2 linked regions of the Methylococcus capsulatus genome follow. The protein of the gene in region 2 binds, or shares a complex with, the protein of the main gene of each other region. Links are inferred from orthologs where the notes say so. Each region holds a gene or a part of one and is shown on either strand. Other genes may lie near its edges.

Region 1 (15,926 bases), 2.1 Mb from region 2 along the record:
GCTTCCGAGCCCGACGCCGCGGGGATGGAGTTGCCGTTGTCGTCGCAGCCGGTGAGGATCAGGGCAAGCGCGGCGGTTTTCAGAAGGTAAAGCATGTTCTTTGTATACTGCATCGCCATGTCTGTGTAACCACTTTCCGTCTAGAACAGGGAGGGATGGTCTGTTCGTCAGAACAGCGTAATATCCGTATGGTACGCTTGAGGCGTCGCGGATTGCGTGGTTTTATAGCACATGGGCGAACACGGTGTACACGGGGCGAGCATCCTCGTTGAGACGGCAAGGCGCGACGTTCAGGCCGTTCCCTTGTTTGTGGACAAACCGCTCCAGCGGCGGTAGCCCATGGCTTTGACGATCGGCTTAATCGCAAGCTGGATTGCCGCCTCGCGGGGCAGGGTGCCATCGGTTTCGACCGACTGCAGGATTTTTTCCGTGTTGCGCCGGATTTTCTCCTTGATGGCGCTCAGAATCTGGGTTTTATTGGCGCCCCGGTATTCCATCGCCGCACCGATCAGGCCACCGGCATTGGCGATGAAGTCCGGGACGCAGATGACGCCTTTTTCATGGAGATAGCGCTCCGCCGAGGGGGGCAGTGACGCATCGGCGGCTTCGACCACCAGCCTGGCTTTGAGCCGGTCGACGTTGACCTGGGTGATGGCATCGGTCCCGGCCGCCGCTATCCAGATATCGCAGTCGAGGTGGACCGCGGCATCCCGTGCGAGGCGCTCGCCTTCGGTCGAATCGGTGACGCTGCCGCCGTTCTTCTTGAGGGCGACCAGTTCTGCGATGTCGAGCCCCCGGGGATGGTAAAGCGTCCCTCCGCTGTCGGAGATACCCACCACGACGGCGCCGTTTTCCGCGAGGTAGCGGGCCGTGTTCTGGCCGACCGTGCCGAATCCCTGGATGACGACCCGGGCATCCTCGAGTTTGAAGCCGCAGTACCGCAGCGCCACCTCGGTGGCGTGGTAGATTCCCCAGCCGGCCGCGCCGATGCGACTCAGTGCGATGCCACCCAGCTCCCGCGGCAGACCCATCGCCCTCCCGTTTTCATCGTGGATCCAGGCCATGGCAGTTTCATCGGAGCCCATGTCCGGTGTGAAGATGAACTGGTCTTCGCTGCGCAGCGCCCCCGCCAGCGCCCGCACCCGATGTTGGTTGTAGGCGTTCTCGAGGCTTCCGGGGGCAGGGTGGAGTACCGCGATTCCCCCGCCATGCGGGAGATCGGCTGCGGCACATTTGAGGGTCATGGTTCGAGCGAGGCGACAGCATTCGCTGGTGGAAGCGACGGCGGCGATGCGTAATCCACCGATCGCCGGTCCCAATATGTTGTTGTCGATGATGACAGTCGCCTTCAGCCCGATCGAAGGCTCCCAGAGGTGGATGATGCGGGTGGGGCCGAACTCGTCGGCGGCGTCGAATATGTCCCTCATGCAAGGCTTCCTTAGGCAGGACTGATCGTCGTCAAGCCTAACAGGCTAACCCGCCCATATTACAGTTGAGGGTTGGTCTGCTGGATATAATAGGGACGGCTTTCCGGGGGACCCGCCGGTGGCATGGCGGGTCCTCGGAGATTCAGATCGTCTGGGGTGCCTGATGGTTTTTGACTTCGCCGCGCTGGATGCGGACATATTCTTCGAGCTGGCGCTTGATCGCGTCGAACGCATCGCGCAGCGCGACGTAGACGTCTTCGTGAGCCTGTTTGTCGTGATGTTCCCGGCTGACCACCAGATGCTTGTTCGGGACGGCCAGGTCGATGCGCACATGGTAGAGATTACCCTGGTGCTGGTGATGGTGCTCGGCTTCCACGGCGACCCGGCAGCTGATGATGTGGTCGCAGAACTGCTCCAGTTTGTCCGCTTTTTCGCGAATCCGGGTTTCCACCGCGTCGGAGTGCGGAATGCCACGAAACGTAATCTCCAGAGGTACTTGCATAATCGATCCCGATAACTGTTCGATGAGTATGAGCTTGGGAAAAGACATCGGGCCGGTGGTCTTCGTCTTTTTGGCGTTCATGTCCAGCCGGCCCGCGTTTCCCGGTCGCGAGGCGCACGTCAAATTGCGGCGCAATTGTGCATTATGGCATTGCTTTAGGACGGTGTCGAACGGGGCTTGCCCGGCATCTTCCCGAGGCCGGCGGTGTCGCAAGGGATCGGGACTGTTAAAATCCAGGGTCTTTTACTGGCTCTATCTAAGGATCCAAGACGATGGACGTGATCGCTCGTATCGCGCAGGAACTCGGCGTTCAGGCACGCCAGGTACAAACGGCGGCGGCACTGCTGGACGAAGGCGCCACCGTGCCTTTCATCGCGCGCTATCGCAAGGAAGCGACAGGGGGCCTGGATGATACCCAATTGCGTACCCTGGAAGTACGGCTCAGCTATCTGCGGGAGCTGAACGACCGGCGCGCTGCCATTCTGGCCAGCATCGCCGAACAGGGCAAGCTGACAGCGGAGCTGGAGCAGGCCATCCGTGAGGCCGATACCAAGACCGCTCTCGAAGACTTGTATCTTCCCTACCGGCCGAAGCGGCGTACCAAGGCTCAGATCGCTCGTGAGGCGGGGTTGGAGCCTCTGGCCGATGCGCTGCTGGCAGAGCCGGGGCTCGATCCTCTGGCGGTGGCGGCCGGCTACGTCGACGCCGGCAAAGGCGTGGCCGATGCCGGCGCAGCTCTGGACGGTGCCCGTCAGATCCTGATGGAGCGCTTTGCCGAGGAGGCGACCATAGCGGGCGAATTGCGCGAAAAGGTGTGGAGCGAAGGGTTGCTGGTTTCATCCCTGGTCAACGGCAAGGCGCAGGAAGGAGCGAAGTTCAAGGATTATTTCGACTATGAGGAGGCGCTGGGGAGGATCCCTTCGCACCGCGCCCTGGCCCTGCTGCGCGGGCGTAACGAAGGCGTCCTGGTGCTGGGTCTGCAGGTGGCCAAGGACGAGGAATCCGGCCACCGGTTCGCCGAACATCGCATTGCCAGTGCTTTCGGCATCGCCGACCGCGGCCGTCCGGCCGATGGCTGGCTGTTGGAAACCGTGCGCCTGGCCTGGAAGGCAAAGCTCCTGACCCGCATCGAACTCGATCTGATGCAGCGCCTGCGGGAGACGGCAGAGGCCGAGGCCATCCGGGTGTTTGCCAGCAACCTGAAGGATTTGCTGCTGGCGGCGCCGGCCGGGCAGCGTGCCACCCTGGGGTTGGATCCAGGGTGGCGCACCGGCGTGAAGGTCGCTGTGGTCGATGGCACCGGCAAACTGGTGGCCACCGACACGATCTATCCGCATGCCCCCAGGAACCGTTGGGACGAGTCCATCGCGACGCTGGCGGCGCTGATCGCCCGTCACGGCGTCAGCTTGGTTAGTATCGGCAATGGTACCGCTTCGCGCGAGACTGACCAATTGGTGGCCGATCTGATGCAGCGCCATCCGGAACTGGGCGTGACCCGGGTGGTGGTGTCGGAGGCCGGGGCCTCGGTGTATTCGGCGTCGGAGCTGGCAGCGCATGAGTTTCCCGAGCTCGACGTGTCGTTGCGGGGTGCGGTGTCCATCGCTCGCCGCCTGCAGGATCCGCTGGCGGAGCTGGTCAAGATCGAACCCAAGTCGATTGGCGTCGGCCAGTACCAGCACGATGTCAACCAGACCCAACTCGGCCGTACCCTCGATGCGGTGGTGGAGGACTGCGTGAACGCGGTGGGGGTGGATGTCAACACCGCTTCGGTCTCGCTGCTGCGTTACGTCTCCGGCCTATCGCAGAGTCTGGGTCAGAATATCGTGGAATACCGCAACCAGCATGGGCCGTTCTCCAATCGGGAGCAGTTGAAGAAGGTCTCGCGGCTCGGGCCCAAGGCCTTCGAGCAGGCTGCCGGCTTCCTGCGCATTGCCAATGGCGAACATCCGCTGGATGCTTCCGCCGTGCATCCGGAAGCCTATCCGGTGGTGGAGAAGATCGTCCAGCGCACCGGCAAGGATATTCGCGAGCTCATCGGTAACGTGGCCTTCCTGCGCAGCGTGAATGCCGAACAGTTCACTGACGAGCGCTTTGGGCTGCCCACCGTCACCGACATCCTGCGCGAACTGGAGAAGCCCGGCCGTGATCCCCGGCCGGAGTTCAAGACCGCCCGTTTCAAGGATGGGGTGACCGAGCTCAAGGACCTCCAGCCAGGTATGCGGCTGGAAGGGGTGGTGACCAACGTCACCAATTTCGGCGCTTTCGTCGATGTCGGCGTGCATCAGGACGGTCTGGTTCACATCTCCCACCTGGCGGACCGGTTCGTGCGCGACCCGCGCGAGGTGGTCAAGGCCGGGGACGTGGTTCAAGTGAAGGTGCTGGAGGTCGATGTCCCGCGCAAGCGGATCGCCCTGTCGATGCGCAGCGACGCGGTGAAGAGCGAAGCGGGGCCGCCGCGTCCGGAGGCGAGAGGGCCGGCCGGCAAGCCGCGCAGCAAGGCCACTCCGCAGCCGGTACCCCAAGGCGCCATGGCCGAGGCGCTGGCGCAGGCCTTGAAGCGCGGGCGCTGAGTTTACCGTTTCAGGTGCCGTCCGCTGCCGGGAGGTCTTTGGCGGCCTGGCGTTCCTCCCCGGATGGCAGCGGCGCCGCCGGTGTCGTGATCCAGGCCGCGATGTCACGCCAGGGCCTCTCAGCCTGGAGGTCGCGCAACAGCAGGTGGTAACCCTGGCGGTAATAGGCGAAGCGGGTGCCGGCTGGAAGTTTGTCCAGCAGGATCATGAGCGGCGCTTTCGGAATGATCTCGTCGCGCTCACCATAGAGCACGAGGGTCGGAATCTTGAGTCCTGAGACACGTTCCTGGGCGGTGTCCATCAGGTCTGCCAAGCCTTTTATCGCGTCGACCCGGGTGGCTTTGATGACGTTCGGATCCCGCCCCAGTCCGCGGAGCATCTCGATGTTGTCCGATGCCATCACCCCCAGTCCTTCGCCGGTGATGCGCAACCAGGGGAGGGTATGCGAGCTCACAGCCAGCAACAAGCTTTGGTACCACGGCATGGTGTTGCGCGACCATACCGCCGGCGCGGACAGGATCAGGCCATCGACGCGTGGCGGGCGGGCGGAGGTCATGGTGACGATGGCCACGGCGCCGCCCATGCTTTCCCCGAGCAGATAGACCGGCACGCCCGGATGTCGAACCCGGACCTGGCCGACGAAGGTTTTGAGATCCCCGGTATAGGCCTCGACTCCCGCCCAGAGGCCGCGCCCCGGCGCCAGCCCGAAGCCGCGTTGGTCGTAGGCGTAGCAGCCGATTCCCTGGGTCTTTAGATAACTGCCCAAAGGCTCGAAAGCTAGGCTGTAGTCGTTGAAGCCGTGGACGGCGACGATGACGGCTTTGGGCCGTGTTCCGGGCGGCAGCCAGTGCCGGACCGGCAGCACCGCGCCATCGGGGGCGATGAAATGGCCGGCGTACAGTCGCGGCGGCGCCACATTCGGGCCGGGATGGTTGACCACAGGGGTACAGGCCGCCTGTATCATGAGGAGTGTCAGGCAAAGTACGGCACGTCTGGGTGCGATGACGACACGATGGTCCATAGCGGACGTGGCGGTGAGGAGACGAATGGGAAATTATACCGCCGGATGGCAAACCTTATGAGGCGAAAAAATCAACCAGGGACGAGCAGTCGAGTGAGAAGACGAGAGTGCAAGACTTGGGAGAGGAGAAGGTGGTCTTCGCGAAGAAGAAGTGTGTCGGTCCCCGGCGTACCCCAGAAAGGCAAAGCATTCGTTTGGTGAGTACACAAAATCCATGCCATTCATTCGACGCGCCGTGTCTTCGTGGATCGGCATCAGTCTTTCCGGTGGAACCGGGGTCGGGGCTGTGGCAATCGCCCCGGTTTGTGTGGGATATCACCTGATTTGCCGTCGCTGAGAGAGGCCATGGTTGTTTCGACGACGTGCATGCCGTCCAGGAAGTTCGGGGGGGACCTCATCCACTTCGCGCGGGACGCTTACGGTTCGATCGAGGTGGTCGATACGTTCGGTGTACGGACCTTGCATTTCGGTACACCGGCGCGGCAAAGCGCCATGTGTCTACAGGAACCGGACCGGGTCGAGCTGCCTTATGTGCGGGCGATGCTGAGCGCCTTACTGTTCCATCCCCAGCCTTCCGACGTTCTGTTGCTCGGGCTCGGTGGCGGTTCGCTGGCGAAGGCATTGTTCCAGCACTTTCCGGCCTGTCAGATCGACGTGGTGGAGCGGCGCGGGGTGGTCGTCGAGATTGCCCACCGGTTCTTCGGACTGCCGTTGCACCCGCGGTTATCCGTCACGGTCGGTGACGCTGGGGAATTCGTCAAACAGGCGGGGAGGCTTGCCGCCTACGATCTCATTCTCGCTGATCTGTTCGACGGGGAGGGCATGGCCTCGCCGGTGGCGGAGGAGTCGTTCTATTTCGGCTGCGCGGGTATGCTACGGCCGGCCGGCGTGTTCGGCATCAATCTCTGGGGTTCGCAGACCGCAGCTTGCAACCGGGCTCTGGATATGATGAGAAAAGCCTTTGACGGGCCGGCATTCCGGCTGGCGGTTCCGGGGCGGGGTAACCTGATCGGGTTTTCGCTCGCCTCCGAACCGAAGCGGGCGGCCATGGATGCGATGGAACAACGGGCACGCCGGCTCGAGACGAGGCTGGGCATCGAATTCAGCCGTTTTCTATGGGCCTTGAAAGCTGCGGGCCGGGCGTTTCCCAAGTCGGAGTCCAGGACACGGGGCGGCTGACTCAGTCCATTGCCGCGCCGGCGAGGCGTAAGCCGTCTTCGTTGAAATCCAGGACGGTCAGCTCGCCCTCGGCATCGGTGATTTCCGCGCGCCTGAGTTTGCCATTCCGGTGATAGGCATAGCGGTGCTCCATCTCGACCTCGCCGTAAACCATCTTCTGCAGGCCGACCAGGCGGTCCTGGTCGTCGAAAAACCCTTGAAAATAGGTGTTTCTGTGGCTGAGCTGTTCCGGTTCGAGTTCGGTCGTCAACTTGAGAGGGAGGTTCACACCGCTGTAAGTCAGGAAGAACCGGCAGGTGGCGGCGATCGCTTCGGACATGGTTGCACCCAGGGCTTTATTCGTGGAGCGACGATGATGGCATAAGTGTGGGCTGGCGTGGAATGGCGGGAACTGCGTGAAAAGACTTGCTTGTTTCCGGGTTTTGACCTGCCGTATCCGGAGCGGAACCGGTTCGTAGTCCTCAAACCGTGCAAATCATGGGCTGGCTTTGTTGGCATCGGTCTTGCTAGATAGCTGGCGCATAACCTCACTTTTGGCCTGGCGGCAGAGTGTCTTTGAACTGAAGAACTGTCATGGATGCGCCACTTTCCGCCAGCTTTTTTTGTGGGTGCGTTCAGATTGGTTCCAGGTTGGCGTAGGCCAGCATCAGCCATTTGGCGCCCACCTCCGCGAAATTGACATGGACCCGCGCCTGGGCTCCGTCGCCCTCTTGTTGCAAAATCACGCCCTCGCCGAACTTGCCGTGGCGGACCCGCTGGCCCAACCTGAATCCCCCGCGAGCGCCTGCGCCGGGCATGGCCGACGTATCGGCCGACTGCATCGCGGATGCGACAGGCCGGCTGACCCCGCCCTTCATCCGGACCTCTTCCAGACAGTCTGGCGGCAGTTCCCGCAGGAAACGGGATCGCCGCGGATAGGTCTCCTTGCCGTAGAGCCGCCGGCACTCGGCGTGGGTGATATAGAGCTTGCGCCGCGCCCGGGTGATACCGACGTAGCAGAGGCGGCGTTCTTCTTCGAGGCGGGCGGGGTCTTCCAGCGACTGCAGGCTGGGAAACAAGCCTTCCTCCAGGCCGACCAGGAACACCAGGTTGAATTCCAGGCCCTTGGCCGCATGCAGGGTCATGAGCTGGACGCAGTCCTCGCAACTTTCGCCCTGGTTCTCGCCGGCCTCCAGCGCCGCGTGGGCGAGGAATTGGTCGAGGCCACCCAGTTCGGGATCGATCAGCGGATCCAGCTCGAACTGGCGGGCGGCGCCGACCAGTTCCTCCAGATTTTCCACCCGGGCTTCCGCCTGCTCGCCTTTCTCCTTACGGTAATGTTCCAGTAAGCCGGAGCTTTTGACCGCGAGCTCTACCTGTTCCCACAGCGCCCGCCCCTGGGCCGCGGCGGCCATGGTTTCGACGAGATCCAGGAATCCGGCCAGGGCGCCTGCGGCCCGGGCGGGCAGCACGCCGTCGCCGATCAACTTCTCCGCGGCGGCCCACAACGACAGCTGCTCGAAGCGCGCCAGTTCGCGGACGAGGTCGAGGGTCTTGGCGCCGATGCCGCGGGTCGGAGTGTTGATGACCCGTTCGAAGCCGGGATCGTCGTGATGGTTGGCTATCAGCCGCAGGTAGGCGAGGGCGTCCTTGATCTCGGCGCGCTCGAAGAAACGCAGGCCGCCATAGACCCGGTAGGGGATGCCGAGGGCCAGCAGCTTTTCCTCGAACTGGCGCGACTGGGCGTTGGAACGGTACAGAATGGCCGCGTCGCTGCGCCTTCCGCCTTCCTCCACCCAGCGGCGGATCCGCTCGATCACGAAACAGGACTCGTCCTGCTCGTTGAAGGCGGCATAGACCGAGATCGGTTCCCCCCGGCCGCCTTCGGTCCACAGATTCTTGCCGAGCCGCCCCTCGTTCCGGGCGATCAGAGCATTGGCGGCGCTGAGGATGTTGCCGGTGGAGCGGTAGTTCTGCTCCAGGCGGATCATCCGGTGGCGCGGGTAGTCCCGCCGGAAACGGTGCAGGTTTTCGATCTTGGCGCCGCGCCAGCCGTAGATGGACTGGTCGTCATCGCCCACTACGCTGAGATTGTCGCGGTCCTGGGTCAATAACCGTAGCCAGGCGTACTGCACGCTGTTGGTGTCCTGGAATTCATCGACCAGCACGTGCTGGAAGCGTTCCTGATAGTGTGCGAGGGCGTCGGCGTTGTCGCGCAGGAATTCGTGGGTGCGCAGCAGCAGCTCGGCGAAATCCACCAGGCCGGAACGCTGGCACAGTTCCTCATAGGCGAGATAGATCCGCCGCATCTGCTGTTCGAACGGGTCGTAGGAGTCGGGCAGGTTCCTGGCCCGGCGGCCTTCATCCTTCTGGGTGTTGATGTACCACTGGATCTGGCGCGGCGGCCAGCGCGCCTCGTCCAGTTCCAGGGTTTTGAGCAGCCGGCGGATCAACCGGTACTGGTCGTCGGAATCGAGGATCTGGAAGCCCTCGGGCAGTCCGGCTTCGGGCGCATGGCGACGCAGGAAACGGTGCGCCAGGCCGTGGAAAGTGCCGACCCACAGGCCCTGAGTCGACAGCTCGAGCAGCGCTTCGATCCGCGCCTTCATCTCGTTCGCGGCCTTGTTGGTGAAAGTCACGGCGAGGATGGCATGCGGCGAGACGCCTTCGGCCCGAAGCAGCCAGGCGATGCGATGTACCAATACGCGGGTCTTGCCACTGCCTGCTCCGGCCAGCACCAGCAGCGAGCGGTCCGGTGCGGTGACGGCCTCACGCTGGGCTTCGTTCAGGGGAGCGATGATGTCGGTGATGTCCATGACGGGCATTTTACACCCGTCTTGCGCAATACCTGGGGAGCCTGCACAATCGAGAAGCTTTACCCCAGGGATATGGCCCAATGCGCCGTGCCCGTTTTCCTCGCCCGGCCCTCCCTCCGCAGAGGGCAAGGGTTTTCCCTTAAGCGACCGCACGTTCAAGAGGAGGTTATGACAATGGCTTTTGATTATAAGAAAATGCTAAAGCGTGAGCTCAACGTCGGCCTGAAAGATCGCCAGTACCGCATGATAGGCGGCGCCGTAGCGCTGCTGCTTTCAGTGTTCCTCGGGAATATCTTCCTGCTGCTGATCGGCATCGTCCTCGTGGCCACCGCACTCATGCGCTGGTGTCCGGTGTATTCCGGGCTCTCCAAGAGCACCGTCGATCCGAATGAACCGGCACCCGATAGCGGTTCCCATTCCGGCACCGAATCCCACTGATGGACAGCGGTCCTCCGGCGCAGGGATGCGCCCGGCTAGTCCTCGCGTCGGAACTGTCCTTCGAGGGTTCGGGCGCCGGAATCCGGTGAGTCCGGTGGCTGGAAATCCCGGAGCATGTGCTCGACGAGATAGGCCGCAATCAGCCGGCGCGATGCCGGCAGCAGCAGGATAAGGCTCGCCCCGTCGGACAGGAAGCCGGGTATCAGAAGAAGAATGCCGGCAATCAGGATCAGACCGCCTTCGATCATGTCCTGTGCAGGGATACGCCCGGCTTCCAGGCTTTGCTGGATGCGAGCGAAGGTTTTCAGTCCCTGGGTTTGCATGAGATAGGTTCCGGCCAGTGCTGCCGAGCCGAGCAGCAGAAGGGTCGGCAGAAAACCGAGCACGCTGCCGACACGGATCAAGACGTAAATTTCTGCGATCGGCAGCAGCAGTAGCGCCAGGATGGCGAGTTTCAACGGATTCATCGATACGGGTTTCTGTAAACTTTAAACAACGGGCGCACTTTTTCCCATGACATCGGTCTACTGTCTAGTCGTTTGCAGCTGTCCGGATGAGGAAACCGCCGGTGTTTTGGCGGAAGGGTTGGTCGAAGGGAGACTGGCGGCCTGCGTGAACATTGTCTCCGGGGTACGGTCGGTCTACCGGTGGCAGGGTGTTCTCGAGAAATCGGCGGAATGTCTTCTGTTTGCCAAGACTCGGGCGTCCCGTCAGGTGGAACTGCAGACCTGGTTGAGGGCGCGGCATCCTTATGAACTTCCAGAAATCATCGCGATCCCCATCCAAAGCGGATTGCCGGAATATCTCGAATGGGTCGGAACATGCGTGACGCCGTGAGATGGATCGGCCTGCTCCTGGTTTTTGGGCTGGCCAGTGCGCCTGTGCTCGCCGTAGACGGCCGTGACCTCCTGTCGCCGGAGCGGGCGTTCCCGGTAACTGCTCGGCAGTCCGGCGCCGGCATGGTTTCGCTGGCGTGGGACATCGCCGACGGCTATTACCTCTACCGGAGCAAATTCAAGTTCGCATCGCGCACCCCAGGTGTCCGCCTCGGCGAGCCGGTCTTTCCGGCAGGCTACAAGAAGCAGGACGCATTTTTCGGCGAAGTCGAAACTTACCGGGGACATGTCGAGGTCCAGCTACCTCTCGTTGCGGAATCCGCACTGCCGGAGTCGCTGGAACTGGAGGTGACGGTGCAGGGCTGTGCCGATGCCGGTGTCTGCTTCCCACCGTACCAGCGGCGGATCGGGGTGACAACCGCTGCGATCGGCGGTGGTGGGGCGTTCACGCGGCTGGCCGGTGCGCTCCGGGGTATCGGCAGTGGGCCGGCGAACGGGGACTTGCTGCCGGCGGATCAAGCGTTCCGCTTTTTCGCCGAGGCGCCGACCGGCGACGTCCTCCGGCTGAGTTGGCAGATCGCGCCCGGTTATTACCTCTACCGCGAAAAATTCCGCATTGTCTTGCGCGATTCCGAGGGCGTCGCTCTGGGGGGCTATGCGTTCCCGCGCGGGGAGCCGAAGATCGACGAAGAGTTCGGCGCGGTGGAAATCTTCCATGGCGAGGTCGCCGTTGACATTCCCTTGGTCAGGACCGACAGCGGTCCTCGCACCCTCACCCTGGAGGCCGGCTTCCAAGGGTGCGCCGAGCGGGGCGTCTGCTACCCGCCGATGGCGAAGACGGTCGAGCTCGCCCTGCCGGCCGCTGCGGAAGGAAAAAGTGTCTCGGCGGTGGCCGGAGCGACCGTCATCACCGAGCAGGACCGCATTGCCGACGGGCTCTGGCGCGGTTCGCTCTGGCTCAACATGCTGAGTTTCCTCGGTTTCGGCGTCCTGCTCGCCTTCACCCCCTGCATTTTCCCGATGATCCCGATTCTTTCCGGCGTCATCGTCGGCCACGGTCATGCCATCACCACGCGCCGGGCGTTTTCGCTGTCGCTGGCCTATGTGCTCGCCCATGCCTTGGCTTACACCGGCTTCGGAGTTCTGGCCGCCCTGTTCGGTGCTAACCTCCAGGCCACATTGCAGAACCCATGGGCGATCGGAGCTTTCAGCGGCCTGTTCGTGGTGCTGGCGCTATCCATGTTCGGCTTCTACCAGCTTCAGCTCCCGATCGCCCTGCAGTCGCGGATCGCGGCGCTCAGTTCGCGGCAACAGGCGGGCAGTCTGGCTGGCGCGGCCGTGATGGGACTGCTGTCGGCCGGCCTCGTGGGGCCTTGCGTGGCGGCACCGCTGGCGGGGGCGCTGATCTACATCGGCCGGAGCGGCGATGCGCTGCTGGGTGGGGTCGCCCTGTTTTCCCTTGGCCTGGGCATGGGACTGCCGCTGCTGGCAATCGGCACCTCGGCGGGCAAACTGCTGCCCAAGGCCGGCATGTGGATGAATGCAGTCAAGTCGGTGTTCGGCGTGGCCATGCTGGCTGTGGCGGTATCGATGCTGGAGCGGATCGTCCCCCTGTCCCTCGCCATGCTGATGTGGGCGCTGCTGCTCATCGTGCCGGCCGTATACATGGGGGCGCTCGATGCCCTGCCCGCGGGGGCTTCGGGCTGGCGCAAGCTATGGAAAGGACTGGGTGTGGCGATGGCCGTCTACGGCGTGTTCATGCTGCTTGGAGTGGCGGCTGGCAGCCGCGATCCATTACAACCTTTGCGGGGGGTGGCCGCTCCCCCGGCTGCCGTCGCCGATGCCGGTCCCCCGCCTTTCTTGAGGGTGGCGAGCCTGGCGGAACTGGAGGCTCGTCTGGATGAGGCCGCTTCTGCCGGACGCTGGGCGATGCTCGATTTCTACGCCGATTGGTGTGTGTCGTGCAAGGAGATGGAGCGTCACACCTTCAGCGATCCTGCGGTCAAGGCGAAGCTGAAAGAGATGGTGCTGCTCAAGGCCGACATCACCGAAAACGGCGATGAGGACCAGGCATTGCTACGGCGCTTCGGTCTGGTCGGTCCGCCGGCGACGCTGTTTTTCGGTCCCGACCGGAGCGAGCGGAAACCTTTCCGGCTGGTGGGCTTTACCGAGTCGGAAAAGTTCGTCCATCACCTCGAGCGGCTGTTCGACGGTGTCCGATAGGTTCGTGCTGGTTCTGGTCGCTGTGTTGGCCCTTCTGGCGGGGGCGCTGGCGCAGCGTTGGCTGTCGGTTGCAGCGCCCGACTGGCAGGGGCCGGAATCGGTGTTTCCCGACCTTTCCGGCCACCCCGTGCGTCTGTCCGATGAGCGTTCCGAAGTGCTGCTGCTGAATTTCTGGGCAAGCTGGTGCGAACCGTGCCGGGAGGAAATGCCGGTGCTGGACGACCTCCATGCGGAATTCGGGCCGCGCGGGCTCAAGGTCGTCGGTCTGGCGCTGGAGGACCGTGAGGCGGTTGCGGCGTTTTTGCGGCAGCTGCCGGTGGGCTATCGTATCCTGGTCGGTGAGCACGGTGGCGATACGTTGGCGGCGCACCTCGGGAATGCCGGCGGAGGCTTGCCCTTCAGCGTGGCTTTCGACGGCCGCGGGCGGGTGCTCGCGACTTTCCTGGGGCCCCAGACGAAGAACGGCTTTCTGGCCGCCATCGGGCCGCGGCTCATGTCGCCCCGATGATGCCGCCAACCGGCCTGTTGCTGCATTTGTGGACAAGATACTGTCATTTCGGCAGAATACCGCCGCCTGTTTGGGCGATTTCATCGATATTTAAGAGCTGGCACGCGCAATGGCGGGTATCTTGGTGCTGAACGGGCCTAACCTCAATCTGTTGGGGGTGCGTGAGCCCGGCATCTATGGCAGCGACACGCTTTCGGATATCGAATCGCGCCTGGAGGCACAGGCCAGGGCGGCGGGCATGCCGATCGATTTCTTTCAGAGCAATGCCGAACATGCTTTGATCGAACGCATTCACCAGGCGTTCCGCGACGCGGTCGACATGATCATCATCAATCCCGGTGCGTTCACCCATACCAGCGTCGCTTTGCGCGATGCGCTGCTGGCCACCGCCGTGCCTTTCATTGAAGTACACATTTCGAACGTGCATGCGCGCGAGCCGTTCCGCCGTCATTCCTATCTTTCCGATATTGCCAAGGGGGTCATCTGCGGATTGGGCCCCGTGGGCTACGAACTGGCGCTCCAGGCCGCCCTGCAAATGACATATAGGTCGTTATAGATGGATATTAGAAAAATAAAAAAACTGATCGATATCATCGAGGGATCGGATATCGCGGAGATCGAAATTCGCGAAGGGGAAGAGTCCGTCCGGATCAGTCGTTACACCTCCAGCCTCGCGGTCCCCGCCGCCTTGGCGGCGGGGACGATGCCAGCGGCGGTATCCCAGGTTCCCACCGGGCAGCCGGCACCGCCACCCACCGAAGCGGCCAAGGAAACTACCGGCCACGAGGTGCGATCCCCCATGGTGGGCACGTTCTACCGGGCACCCTCTCCCGGTTCCAAGGCGTTCGTGGAAGTGGGGCAGCGGGTCGAAGTCGGCGACACGCTCTGCATCATCGAAGCGATGAAAATCCTCAATCAGATCGAAGCCGACAAGGCCGGCATAGTGACCAAGATTCTGGTGGAGAACGGTCAGCCCGTGGAGTACAACCAGCCGCTGTTCGTGATCGAATAGCCTTCGGCCCGTTTCGGCTCAACAGTCTCCAAGGTACTCACTATGCTAGGTAAAGTCGTCATCGCCAATCGCGGTGAAATCGCTTTGCGCATCCTCCGTGCTTGCCGCGAGCTTGGGATCAAGGCCGTCGCCGTACATTCCGAAGCGGACCGCGATCTGAAGCACGTGCGCCTGGCCGACGAGTCGGTCTGCATCGGACCGGCGGCCTCGCGTGACAGTTATCTGAATGTTCCGGCGATCATCAGTGCCGCCGAGGTCACCGATGCTCTGGCGATCCATCCCGGCTATGGCTTTTTATCGGAAAACGCCGATTTCGCCGAAAAGGTGATTCAGAGCGGATTCATCTTCATCGGACCGAGGCCGGAAACCATCCGCATGATGGGAGACAAAGTCGCGGCCATCGAAGCGATGAAAAAGGCCGGGATCCCCACTCTGCCGGGCTCGGACGGCCCTCTGGGAGAGAACGAGCAAGAGAATCTGGTAATCGCCAGACGGATCGGTTTTCCCATCATCATCAAGGCTGCCGGTGGCGGTGGCGGGCGCGGCATGCGGGTCGTGCACAGCGAGGCCAGTCTTGCCGCTTCCATTGAACTGACCCGGAGCGAGGCCGGCGCCGCGTTTGGGAACGACATGGTATACATGGAGAAGTTTCTGGAGAATCCGCGCCACATCGAGTTTCAGGTGATCGCGGATTCACACGGCAACGTGGTTCATCTGGGGGAGCGTGACTGCTCCACCCAGCGCCGTCACCAGAAGGTCGTGGAAGAAGCGCCGGCACCCGGCATCACCCAGGCACAGCGGGATGAGATGGGCATGCGTTGCGTGCAGGCATGCAGAGAGATCGGTTATCTCGGCGCCGGCACGTTCGAATTCCTCTACCAGGATGGCCAGTTCTATTTCATCGAAATGAACACCCGGGTCCAGGTCGAGCACCCCGTGACCGAAATGGTCACCGGCTTCGACATCGTCAAGGAACAGCTGCGGATCGCCGCCGGCGAGCCGCTTTCGATCCGTCAGGCCGAAGTGGAAATGCGCGGGCATGCCATCGAATGCCGGATCAATGCAGAGGATCCCGTCAATTTCATGCCATCGCCGGGGCTGATCGAGCAGTTCCATATGCCGGGCGGGCCGGGTATCCGTGTCGAGACCCACATCTACAACGGCTATCGTGTTCCGCCGTATTACGATTCCATGATCGGCAAGCTGATTGCCCATGGTGAAACTCGCGCCGGAGCGATCGCCCGGATGCGTACGGCCTTGAACGAGATGGTGATCGGCGGAATCAAATGCAATATTCCGCTGTTGCTCGATATCGTCAACGACAGTGCTTTCGAGGCGGGCGGGCAGAACATCCATTACCTAGAGCAGAAGCTGGGGCTCAAGCACTAAAGTCATGTGGCAGCAGTTGATGGTGA
Region 2 (6,901 bases):
AGGTATTCGGATAGCGCCAGATCATCAGGCAGGTTCAGTTTGGTCGCTGCCGCCTGCACGTTCGGCAGGACATAGAACGTGCCGTGGGTTTTCAGACAGTCGACGCCGGGAATGGCGTTCAGTCTGTCGACCACGAAGTCGTGCCTTTCCTTGAAAGCCTTCACCATGCTGGCGATGAAGCTCTGCTCGCCGTTGAGCGCGGTTTCCGCTGCGACCTGCGAGATCGAGGTGGGATTGGAGGTGCTCTGCGACTGAATATTGGTCATGGCTTCGATCAGACGCTCGGGACCCGCTGCATAGCCGATGCGCCAGCCGGTCATGGAGTAGGCTTTGGACACACCGTTCAGCACCACGGTCCGGTCGTACAGGTCCGGGCAGACGTTCAGGATGTTGCTGAATTTGCCTTCCCAGAGGATGTGCTCGTACATATCGTCGGTGGCGATGACGACCTTGGAAAACCGCCGCAGCACCTCGCCGAGGCCGGCCAGTTCGTCCGCGGTGTAGGCCATGCCGGTGGGGTTGGATGGACTGTTGATCACGAACAGCCGGGTTCTGGCCGTCAGCGCGGCTTCCAGTTGCGCGGGGGAGATCTTGAAGGACTGCTGTTGCCCGGCTTCGACGATCACAGGGACGGCGCCGGCGAGCAGCACCATGTCCGGATAGGACACCCAGTAAGGCGCCGGGATGACGACCTCGTCGCCGGGGTTGAGCAGGGCCTGGGCCAGATTGTAGAAACTCTGCTTGCCGCCGCAGGACACCAGGATCTGCTTGAGCGTGTAGTCCAACCCGTTTTCGCGTTTGAATTTCGCCTGGATCGCCTGTTTGAGACCGGGCGTTCCATCGACCGCCGTATATTTGGTGAAGCCCTTTTCGATGGCCTGGATGGCCGCCTGTTTGATATGGTTCGGCGTGTCGAAGTCCGGTTCGCCGGCGCCCAGTCCCACGATGTCCTTGCCAGCGGCGCGCATCGCCGCGGCGCGGGCGGTGACGGCGAGAGTCGGGGACGGTTTGATGGACTGGACGCGGTCGGAAAGTTGTATGCTCATCAGTTTCGCGGATTGGCTGGAAGAATCGAGGTGTTATGTTACCGGTTAGCCGGCTTTCCTTGAACTCCGGGGGCGGAAAATTTGTCATTATCCAGAGGGTCTTCCGCTTCGCCCCATTCCACTGGCTTCGGATATCCTTGAAATTCCCCTGTCAGTGACTTTTTTCCCGGAGGGTTGAATACGCCATGTTGCCTGGAAGCGGCCATTGCCTGGCCCAACCGGTCGAGCAAAACTTGAAGCTGCCGCGCGGCCAGAAATCCAAGCCGTTCTTACTGAGGAGCGGCTATGCGCCGGCCGGCGATCAGCCGGAGGCCATACGTCGCCTCGTCGAGGGCCTGAACGACGGCGAGCTGCACCAGACGCTGCTCGGTGTGACCGGCTCGGGCAAGACCTTCACCATCGGCAACGTGATCGCCCAGGTGCAGCGTCCGACCCTGATCCTGGCACCCAACAAGACGCTGGCGGCTCAGCTCTACGGCGAGATGAAGGAATTTTTCCCTGAGAACGCGGTGGAATACTTCGTTTCATATTACGATTACTACCAGCCGGAAGCCTATGTGCCTGCTTCCGACACCTACATCGAAAAGGACTCCTCGCTGAACGAGCACATCGAGCAGATGCGGCTGTCGGCGACCAAGGCGCTGATCGAGCGGCATGACACCATCATCGTCGCCACCGTGTCCTCCATCTACGGCCTGGGCGAGCCGGCTTCGTATTTCGAAATGGTGCTGCACCTGGTGCGCGGCGACATGATCGACCAGCGCAGTCTGGTCCGGCGTCTGGCCGAGCTCCAGTACACCCGCAACGAAGCCGAGCTGCGGCGCGGCACCTACCGGGTGCGGGGCGACGTGATCGACATCTACCCGGCCGAGTCGGAGAAGGAGGCGCTGCGGGTCGAGCTGTTCGACGACGAGATCGAGCGGCTGTCGCTGTTCGATCCCTTGACCGGCGAGGTCATTTCCCGCATTGCCCGCTATACCGTCTACCCCAAGACCCATTACGTCACCCCGCGGGAAAAGCTGCTGCAGGCGGTGGAAGAGATCAAGATCGAACTCAAGGACCGGTTGGAGCATCTCCGCAGCCAGCACAAGCTGGTGGAAGCCCAACGTCTCGAACAGCGGACCCTGTTCGACATCGAAATCATCCTGGAGGTCGGCTATTGCTCAGGCATCGAGAACTACTCGCGTTTCCTGTCGGGCCGGGCGCCGGGCGAACCGCCGCCGACTCTGTTCGATTACTTGCCGGACGATGCGCTGATCGTGATCGACGAGAGCCATGTCACCGTGCCGCAGATCGGCGCGATGTACCGCGGCGATCGCTCCCGCAAGGAAACGCTGGTGGAGTATGGCTTCAGGCTACCGTCGGCTCTCGACAACCGGCCGCTCAAATTCGAGGAATTCGAGGCGAGGGCGCCGCAGCGCATCTATGTCTCGGCGACGCCGGGCCCCTATGAGCGGGCTCACTCCGGGGCGGTGGTGGAACAGGTCGTGCGTCCCACCGGCTTGGTCGATCCGGAAGTTGAGGTCCGCCCCGCCTCGACCCAGGTCGACGATCTGTTGTCGGAGATCCGCCTCCGGGTGCAGAGGGGCGAACGCGTGCTGGTGACCACCCTGACCAAGCGCATGGCCGAGGACCTCACTGAGTACCTGATGGAACACGACGTAGCCGTGCGCTATCTGCACTCCGACGTGGACACCGTGGAGCGGGTGGAAATCATCCGCGACCTCCGGCTCGGCAGGTTCGACGTCCTGGTAGGCATCAATCTGCTGCGCGAAGGTCTCGACATTCCGGAAGTATCGCTCGTGGCCATCCTCGACGCCGACAAGGAAGGGTTCCTGCGCTCGGTGGTGTCGCTGATCCAGACCATCGGCCGGGCCGCCCGCAACCTGCACGGCAAGGCGATCCTGTATGCCGACAAGGTGACGCAGTCGATGCAGCAGGCCATCGGTGAAACCGAGCGCCGCCGTGCCAAACAGGTCGCCTACAACGAAACGCATGGACTTACTCCCAGGGGCATCACCAAGTCCGTGACGGACATCCTGGAGGTGCCCATTCCGGGGGGCGTCGCGGGGTCGCGAAAGCAGGCGGCCCGCGCCGCAGAACCCAGTTCTGGGTACAAGGCAACCCGGCCGGTGGATGCGGCCAGACTCATCAAGCAGCTCGAAGAAAAGATGTACGCGCATGCCCGCAACCTGGAGTTTGAGGAGGCTGCCAGGCTGCGCGACGAGATCCAGCGGATTCGGGAGAGCGCACTGATGGCGTGAAGCTTGCTCTGCGTCCGTTCAGCCGGAACGCGGAAGCGCCGGCCGGGATCGGAACTGAAGGGGAAGATGGCATAACGCGTGGTCGTCTGGAACTCGACAGCCAAACCGACGGAGGCTTTCGATGCCGAGAGCCGCAAGCAGGACGCTCACTCACGGGGGTGCCCAAGGCCGAGGATGCGGGCAAGACCTTTGACCGGGGTTTCCGACGGTCATTCTGCGTCCCGCAGGCCGGCAGAGCGATGCTTCCGGTCCGCGGTGGACCAATGTGACCGTTCAGACTGCTCCGATCGATGCGCCCGGTGTCGACTCGTGCCGCGAGCCGTCCTTGTGAACCTCCCGAAGTAGGGTATCTGTGCGACCTTGACCGGTATGCCCAAAGCAAGTCTCCTGAAAAAATTCTTCCGTTTCGTGTGCGTGGGCGGTCTGGCCACGGCTCTGCAGTATGCGATGCTCGTCGCGCTGGTCGGCCTCTGGCAGTGGCAGGTGACCCTCGCTTCTTCGCTGGGTTTCACCGCGAGTGCCGTCGTCAACTACTGGCTGAATTACAAATTGACGTTCAGGGCCGAGAACAGCCACCGCGTCGCAGTATTCCGGTTTTTCATCACGGCCGGCATGGGGCTGGTGCTGAACGGAGCCATCGTTCAGTTCGGAATCACTTATACGCCTTTCCCTTACCTCTGGTCCCAGCTCGCGGCGACCGTTGCCGTCTTGTTCTGGAATTTCGTCGGCAGCCTCAAGTGGACGTATGCGTCGCCGGTTCGAAAATCCGCCTGATACGGAAACCAAGGATTCGCTATGTGCACACTCGCTTTCGTCGTGCCCTGCTTCAATGAAGAAGAAGCGCTGCCGGAAACCGCCAGAAGGCTGGACTTCCTGCTGAAGGACCTTCAAGACAAAGGCAAAATCGGGCCGGATTCGCGGGTCTATTTCGTTGATGACGGCAGCACGGATGCTACCTGGCAGACCATTCGTAACCTGGCAGAGACCTATGGTTTCGTGCGGGGCATGAAGCTGTCCAGAAACCAGGGGCATCAAAGCGCATTGCTCGCCGGACTGATGCATGCGAGAGGGGATTGCCTCATAAGCATCGATGCCGATCTGCAGGATGACCTGGCCGCAGTCGAGGCCATGCTCGATGCCCACGCCGCCGGCGCAGACATCGTCTACGGGGTCCGCAAGAGCCGAAAGACGGATTCGTTGTTCAAGCGTTGGAGTGCCGAAGGATATTATCGTCTGCTGACACTGATGGGGGTAGAGGTGGTGTTCAATCACGCCGATTATCGCTTGATGAGCCGGCGCGCCATCGATGCCCTCCGGGAGTTTGGCGAGGTCAACCTGTTTCTGCGCGGGATCATACCGAAGCTCGGGTTCAACACGGCGACCGTCTATTATGACCGGGCGGAGCGTATCGCCGGGGAATCCAAATATCCTTTGCGGAAAATGCTGGGTCTTGCTCTTCAGGGTGTCACTTCGTTTTCGGTAATCCGTGGATCGCATCCTCGATGCCCCGGACCAAGTGACTTGCTCTTCAGGGTGTCACTTCGTTTTCGGTAATCCCGCTGCGCGTCATCACCTTTCTCGGCTTTGTCATTTCCGCCGTCAGTTTCCTGGTGGTTTGCTGGGTGCTGTGGGTACGGTTCGTGGCCGGCGAAGCCGTTCCCGGGTGGTCGTCGATCCTGCTGCCGATGAGTCTGCTCGGCGGCATTCAATTGCTGAGCCTGGGGGTCATTGGCGAATACCTTGGCAAGATCTACCTGGAAACCAAACGCCGGCCTCGCTATTTCATCCAGGATGTCATCGCGCGGGATAACCAGGAACCGGACGTCTGACCCTGTCCGTTTAGTTTTTCCAACCCGGGATCAAAAAATATATGCTGTCGGCAAAACCCAGCGGAACATGTATGGCAGTATTGTCTGGATAGAAGACGACAAACCACAGAAATGCCCCAGCCAGGACGGCTTTAGCCGTCATTCTGTCGGTTTTTTCCGGGGAGGCTAGATTGCTGCAGAGCCAGCGGGCGAGAATGATGCACAGTATCGGGACCGCCGGCGCATAGTGGTAGAAAAACATGATCCTGGGTGAAATGGTCCATGGCAGCCAGAGCATGAAATAGAGCAGCATAATAAATGCGACGGGCCAGTTCCGCCGCCATTCCATCTTGAAGATCGATGCGGCAACGGCATAAAGCCCGCCATAAAAAATCACCGAGTTTCCCAGGTTGTAAATATTGGCTATTTTTCCAGGCACAGAATAATCAACATACATCCATACCGGACGCAGATTGAGAACCCACTGCCAGGGCTGCGAATGAGCGGCATGGGTGGCTTTCAGTCCGGTATGGTAGAACCACATCTGGCGGAACAGTTCGATGAATTCCGGCCAGCCGTAGCCCAAAGCGAAATACTGCAGATAGGACGCCAGATAAATCGCGACCGGCAAAAGACCCAGCGCGATGGATAGGTTGAGGCACGCCGTCAAAGGCGGCAGGCACCGGTTACGGATCGCCGCGACACTCAGATCCACAGCCAGGACAAGAAACACGTAGAGCGTGGTCCATTTGGTCGCGAGCGCAAGACCCAGTGCCGCTCCAGCGAAATACAGCCAGCGGACCGAGATCTCGTTGCCTTTCCAGCGGACGTAGCCAAGCAAGGCCGTCAGCATGAAAAAGATGAAGTAGATGTCGTTCATGGCGATGCGGGACTGGCTGAGGAGCAGGCCGTCGAGGCTCATCAGTGCGGCGGTCAGGACCGCTATGGGAAGTGAGCCGAACAGCTCGAAAGCCAGCGCGGCGGCGGCGATGGTGGCGAGGGTGCCGAAAAGGACGGAGCCGATACGCCAGCCGAAAGCGTTCTCTCCGAAAACCGCCATCATTCCGGCCATGATCAATTTGGACAAGGGCGGGTGCGTCCATTCATACGCCTTGCCCGGCGGCGGCTTTGCCCAGGGGTCGTAGGCATCCCGGTCGCCATGCAGGACGATGGTAGCGGTGAAGCCGTGATAGACCTCGTCGAAATAAAAGTCCCGCGGATAGTCGAGGCGGGAGATTTTCGTGAAAAAGCCGAACAGGACGATGGCTGTGAACAAGGTGAGAATCCTCTTGTCGGCGAGGAGCCGGCCGAAAAAACCGGTATCCTTCCTGACTTGGCCCAAGGTAGTGGAATTCTCTGCGAATGCGGTCTTCATTGTCCTGCTGTTCATCGATGGCAGTTGTCCGGGTGAATGGGCGCGGCGGAATCAGAAATCCCAGCGCTACCCCACGTTGACATAATAGCCTTTGGTCTCGCGCGTGTTGAGCATCAGTGCCGGCTCGTCCTCCAAAGGATTGTCCTTGTGGCTGACCGCGAGGGGAAACCGTGTCTGCGCATGGTCAAGCCTCGGCTGTTTCCAGCCGTCTTAACTTTGGTAGTTGGGGCACTTGTCGCCCGGGCGGCCTTGGGGGGCGTCGTCCCCGTGGCAGACGGGGGATGAGTGAGGGGGTCACGATGATTTTTCTGGCCGGCTGGCAGGGGGAACATTCGACCTTCTTGCGCGACAAGCTGACGGTGCTGCGGGTCTACATCCTGGCCTGCCTGGAGCAGGGCGGGCAGCGGG

What was found.
Region 1: the proteins of uvrB (region 2) and uvrD are in contact, whole or in part, in a crystal structure (PDB 7EGT), measured with the Thermus thermophilus proteins. The link is inferred for Methylococcus capsulatus from one-to-one orthologs. Residues at the interface, in WP_096411307.1 of Thermus thermophilus: Glu23, Leu25, Arg26, Asp27, Gly28, Glu29, Arg30, Phe31, Arg55, Glu326, Asp327, Phe328, Glu379, Ser382, Gln383, His398, Gly400, Arg401; in WP_096412145.1 of Thermus thermophilus: His654, Arg656, Phe657, Gln666, Asp668, Glu669, Lys680, Arg681, Leu682, Ser683, Lys685, Tyr686, Ala687.

Annotation. Positions count from the first base shown.
Region 1 is NZ_CP104311.1:2,115,401-2,131,326, forward strand. What follows is about bases 6,905-9,814. They hold uvrD (DNA helicase II), read right to left. Parts: upstream 9,495-9,814; coding sequence 7,314-9,494; downstream 6,905-7,313. Other genes in these bases: N4J17_RS10540 (DUF6156 family protein), read right to left, coding at 6,905-7,018; N4J17_RS10550 (YgaP family membrane protein), read left to right, coding at 9,669-9,814. In the rest of the region: N4J17_RS10510 (hypothetical protein), read right to left, coding at 1-113; N4J17_RS10515 (glutamate dehydrogenase), read right to left, coding at 291-1,427; N4J17_RS10520 (HPF/RaiA family ribosome-associated protein), read right to left, coding at 1,570-1,929; N4J17_RS10525 (Tex family protein), read left to right, coding at 2,202-4,499; N4J17_RS10530 (alpha/beta hydrolase), read right to left, coding at 4,510-5,520; N4J17_RS10535 (hypothetical protein), read left to right, coding at 5,887-6,699; more of N4J17_RS10540, read right to left, coding at 6,701-6,904; more of N4J17_RS10550, read left to right, coding at 9,815-9,932; N4J17_RS10555 (FxsA family protein), read right to left, coding at 9,968-10,399; divalent-cation tolerance protein CutA, read left to right, coding at 10,446-10,769; protein-disulfide reductase DsbD, read left to right, coding at 10,754-12,991; N4J17_RS10570 (TlpA disulfide reductase family protein), read left to right, coding at 12,981-13,499; aroQ (type II 3-dehydroquinate dehydratase), read left to right, coding at 13,609-14,055; accB (acetyl-CoA carboxylase biotin carboxyl carrier protein), read left to right, coding at 14,056-14,511; accC (acetyl-CoA carboxylase biotin carboxylase subunit), read left to right, coding at 14,554-15,900; prmA (50S ribosomal protein L11 methyltransferase), read left to right, coding at 15,905-15,926. UniProt on the Escherichia coli protein: A helicase with DNA-dependent ATPase activity. Unwinds DNA duplexes with 3'-5' polarity. Translocates on single-stranded DNA with 3'-5' polarity. Initiates unwinding more efficiently from a nicked substrate than double-stranded DNA.
Region 2 is NZ_CP104311.1:59,536-66,436, reverse strand. The notes cover bases 822-3,770. They hold uvrB (excinuclease ABC subunit UvrB), read left to right. Parts: upstream 822-1,231; coding sequence 1,232-3,310; downstream 3,311-3,770. Other genes in these bases: N4J17_RS00320 (GtrA family protein), read left to right, coding at 3,680-3,770; N4J17_RS00330 (pyridoxal phosphate-dependent aminotransferase), read right to left, coding at 822-1,046. Also shown: more of N4J17_RS00330, read right to left, coding at 1-821; more of N4J17_RS00320, read left to right, coding at 3,771-4,084; N4J17_RS00315 (glycosyltransferase family 2 protein), read left to right, coding at 4,106-4,864; N4J17_RS00310 (hypothetical protein), read left to right, coding at 4,933-5,139; N4J17_RS00305 (phospholipid carrier-dependent glycosyltransferase), read right to left, coding at 5,150-6,508; N4J17_RS00300 (hypothetical protein), read left to right, coding at 6,775-6,901. UniProt on the Escherichia coli protein: The UvrABC repair system catalyzes the recognition and processing of DNA lesions. A damage recognition complex composed of 2 UvrA and 2 UvrB subunits scans DNA for abnormalities.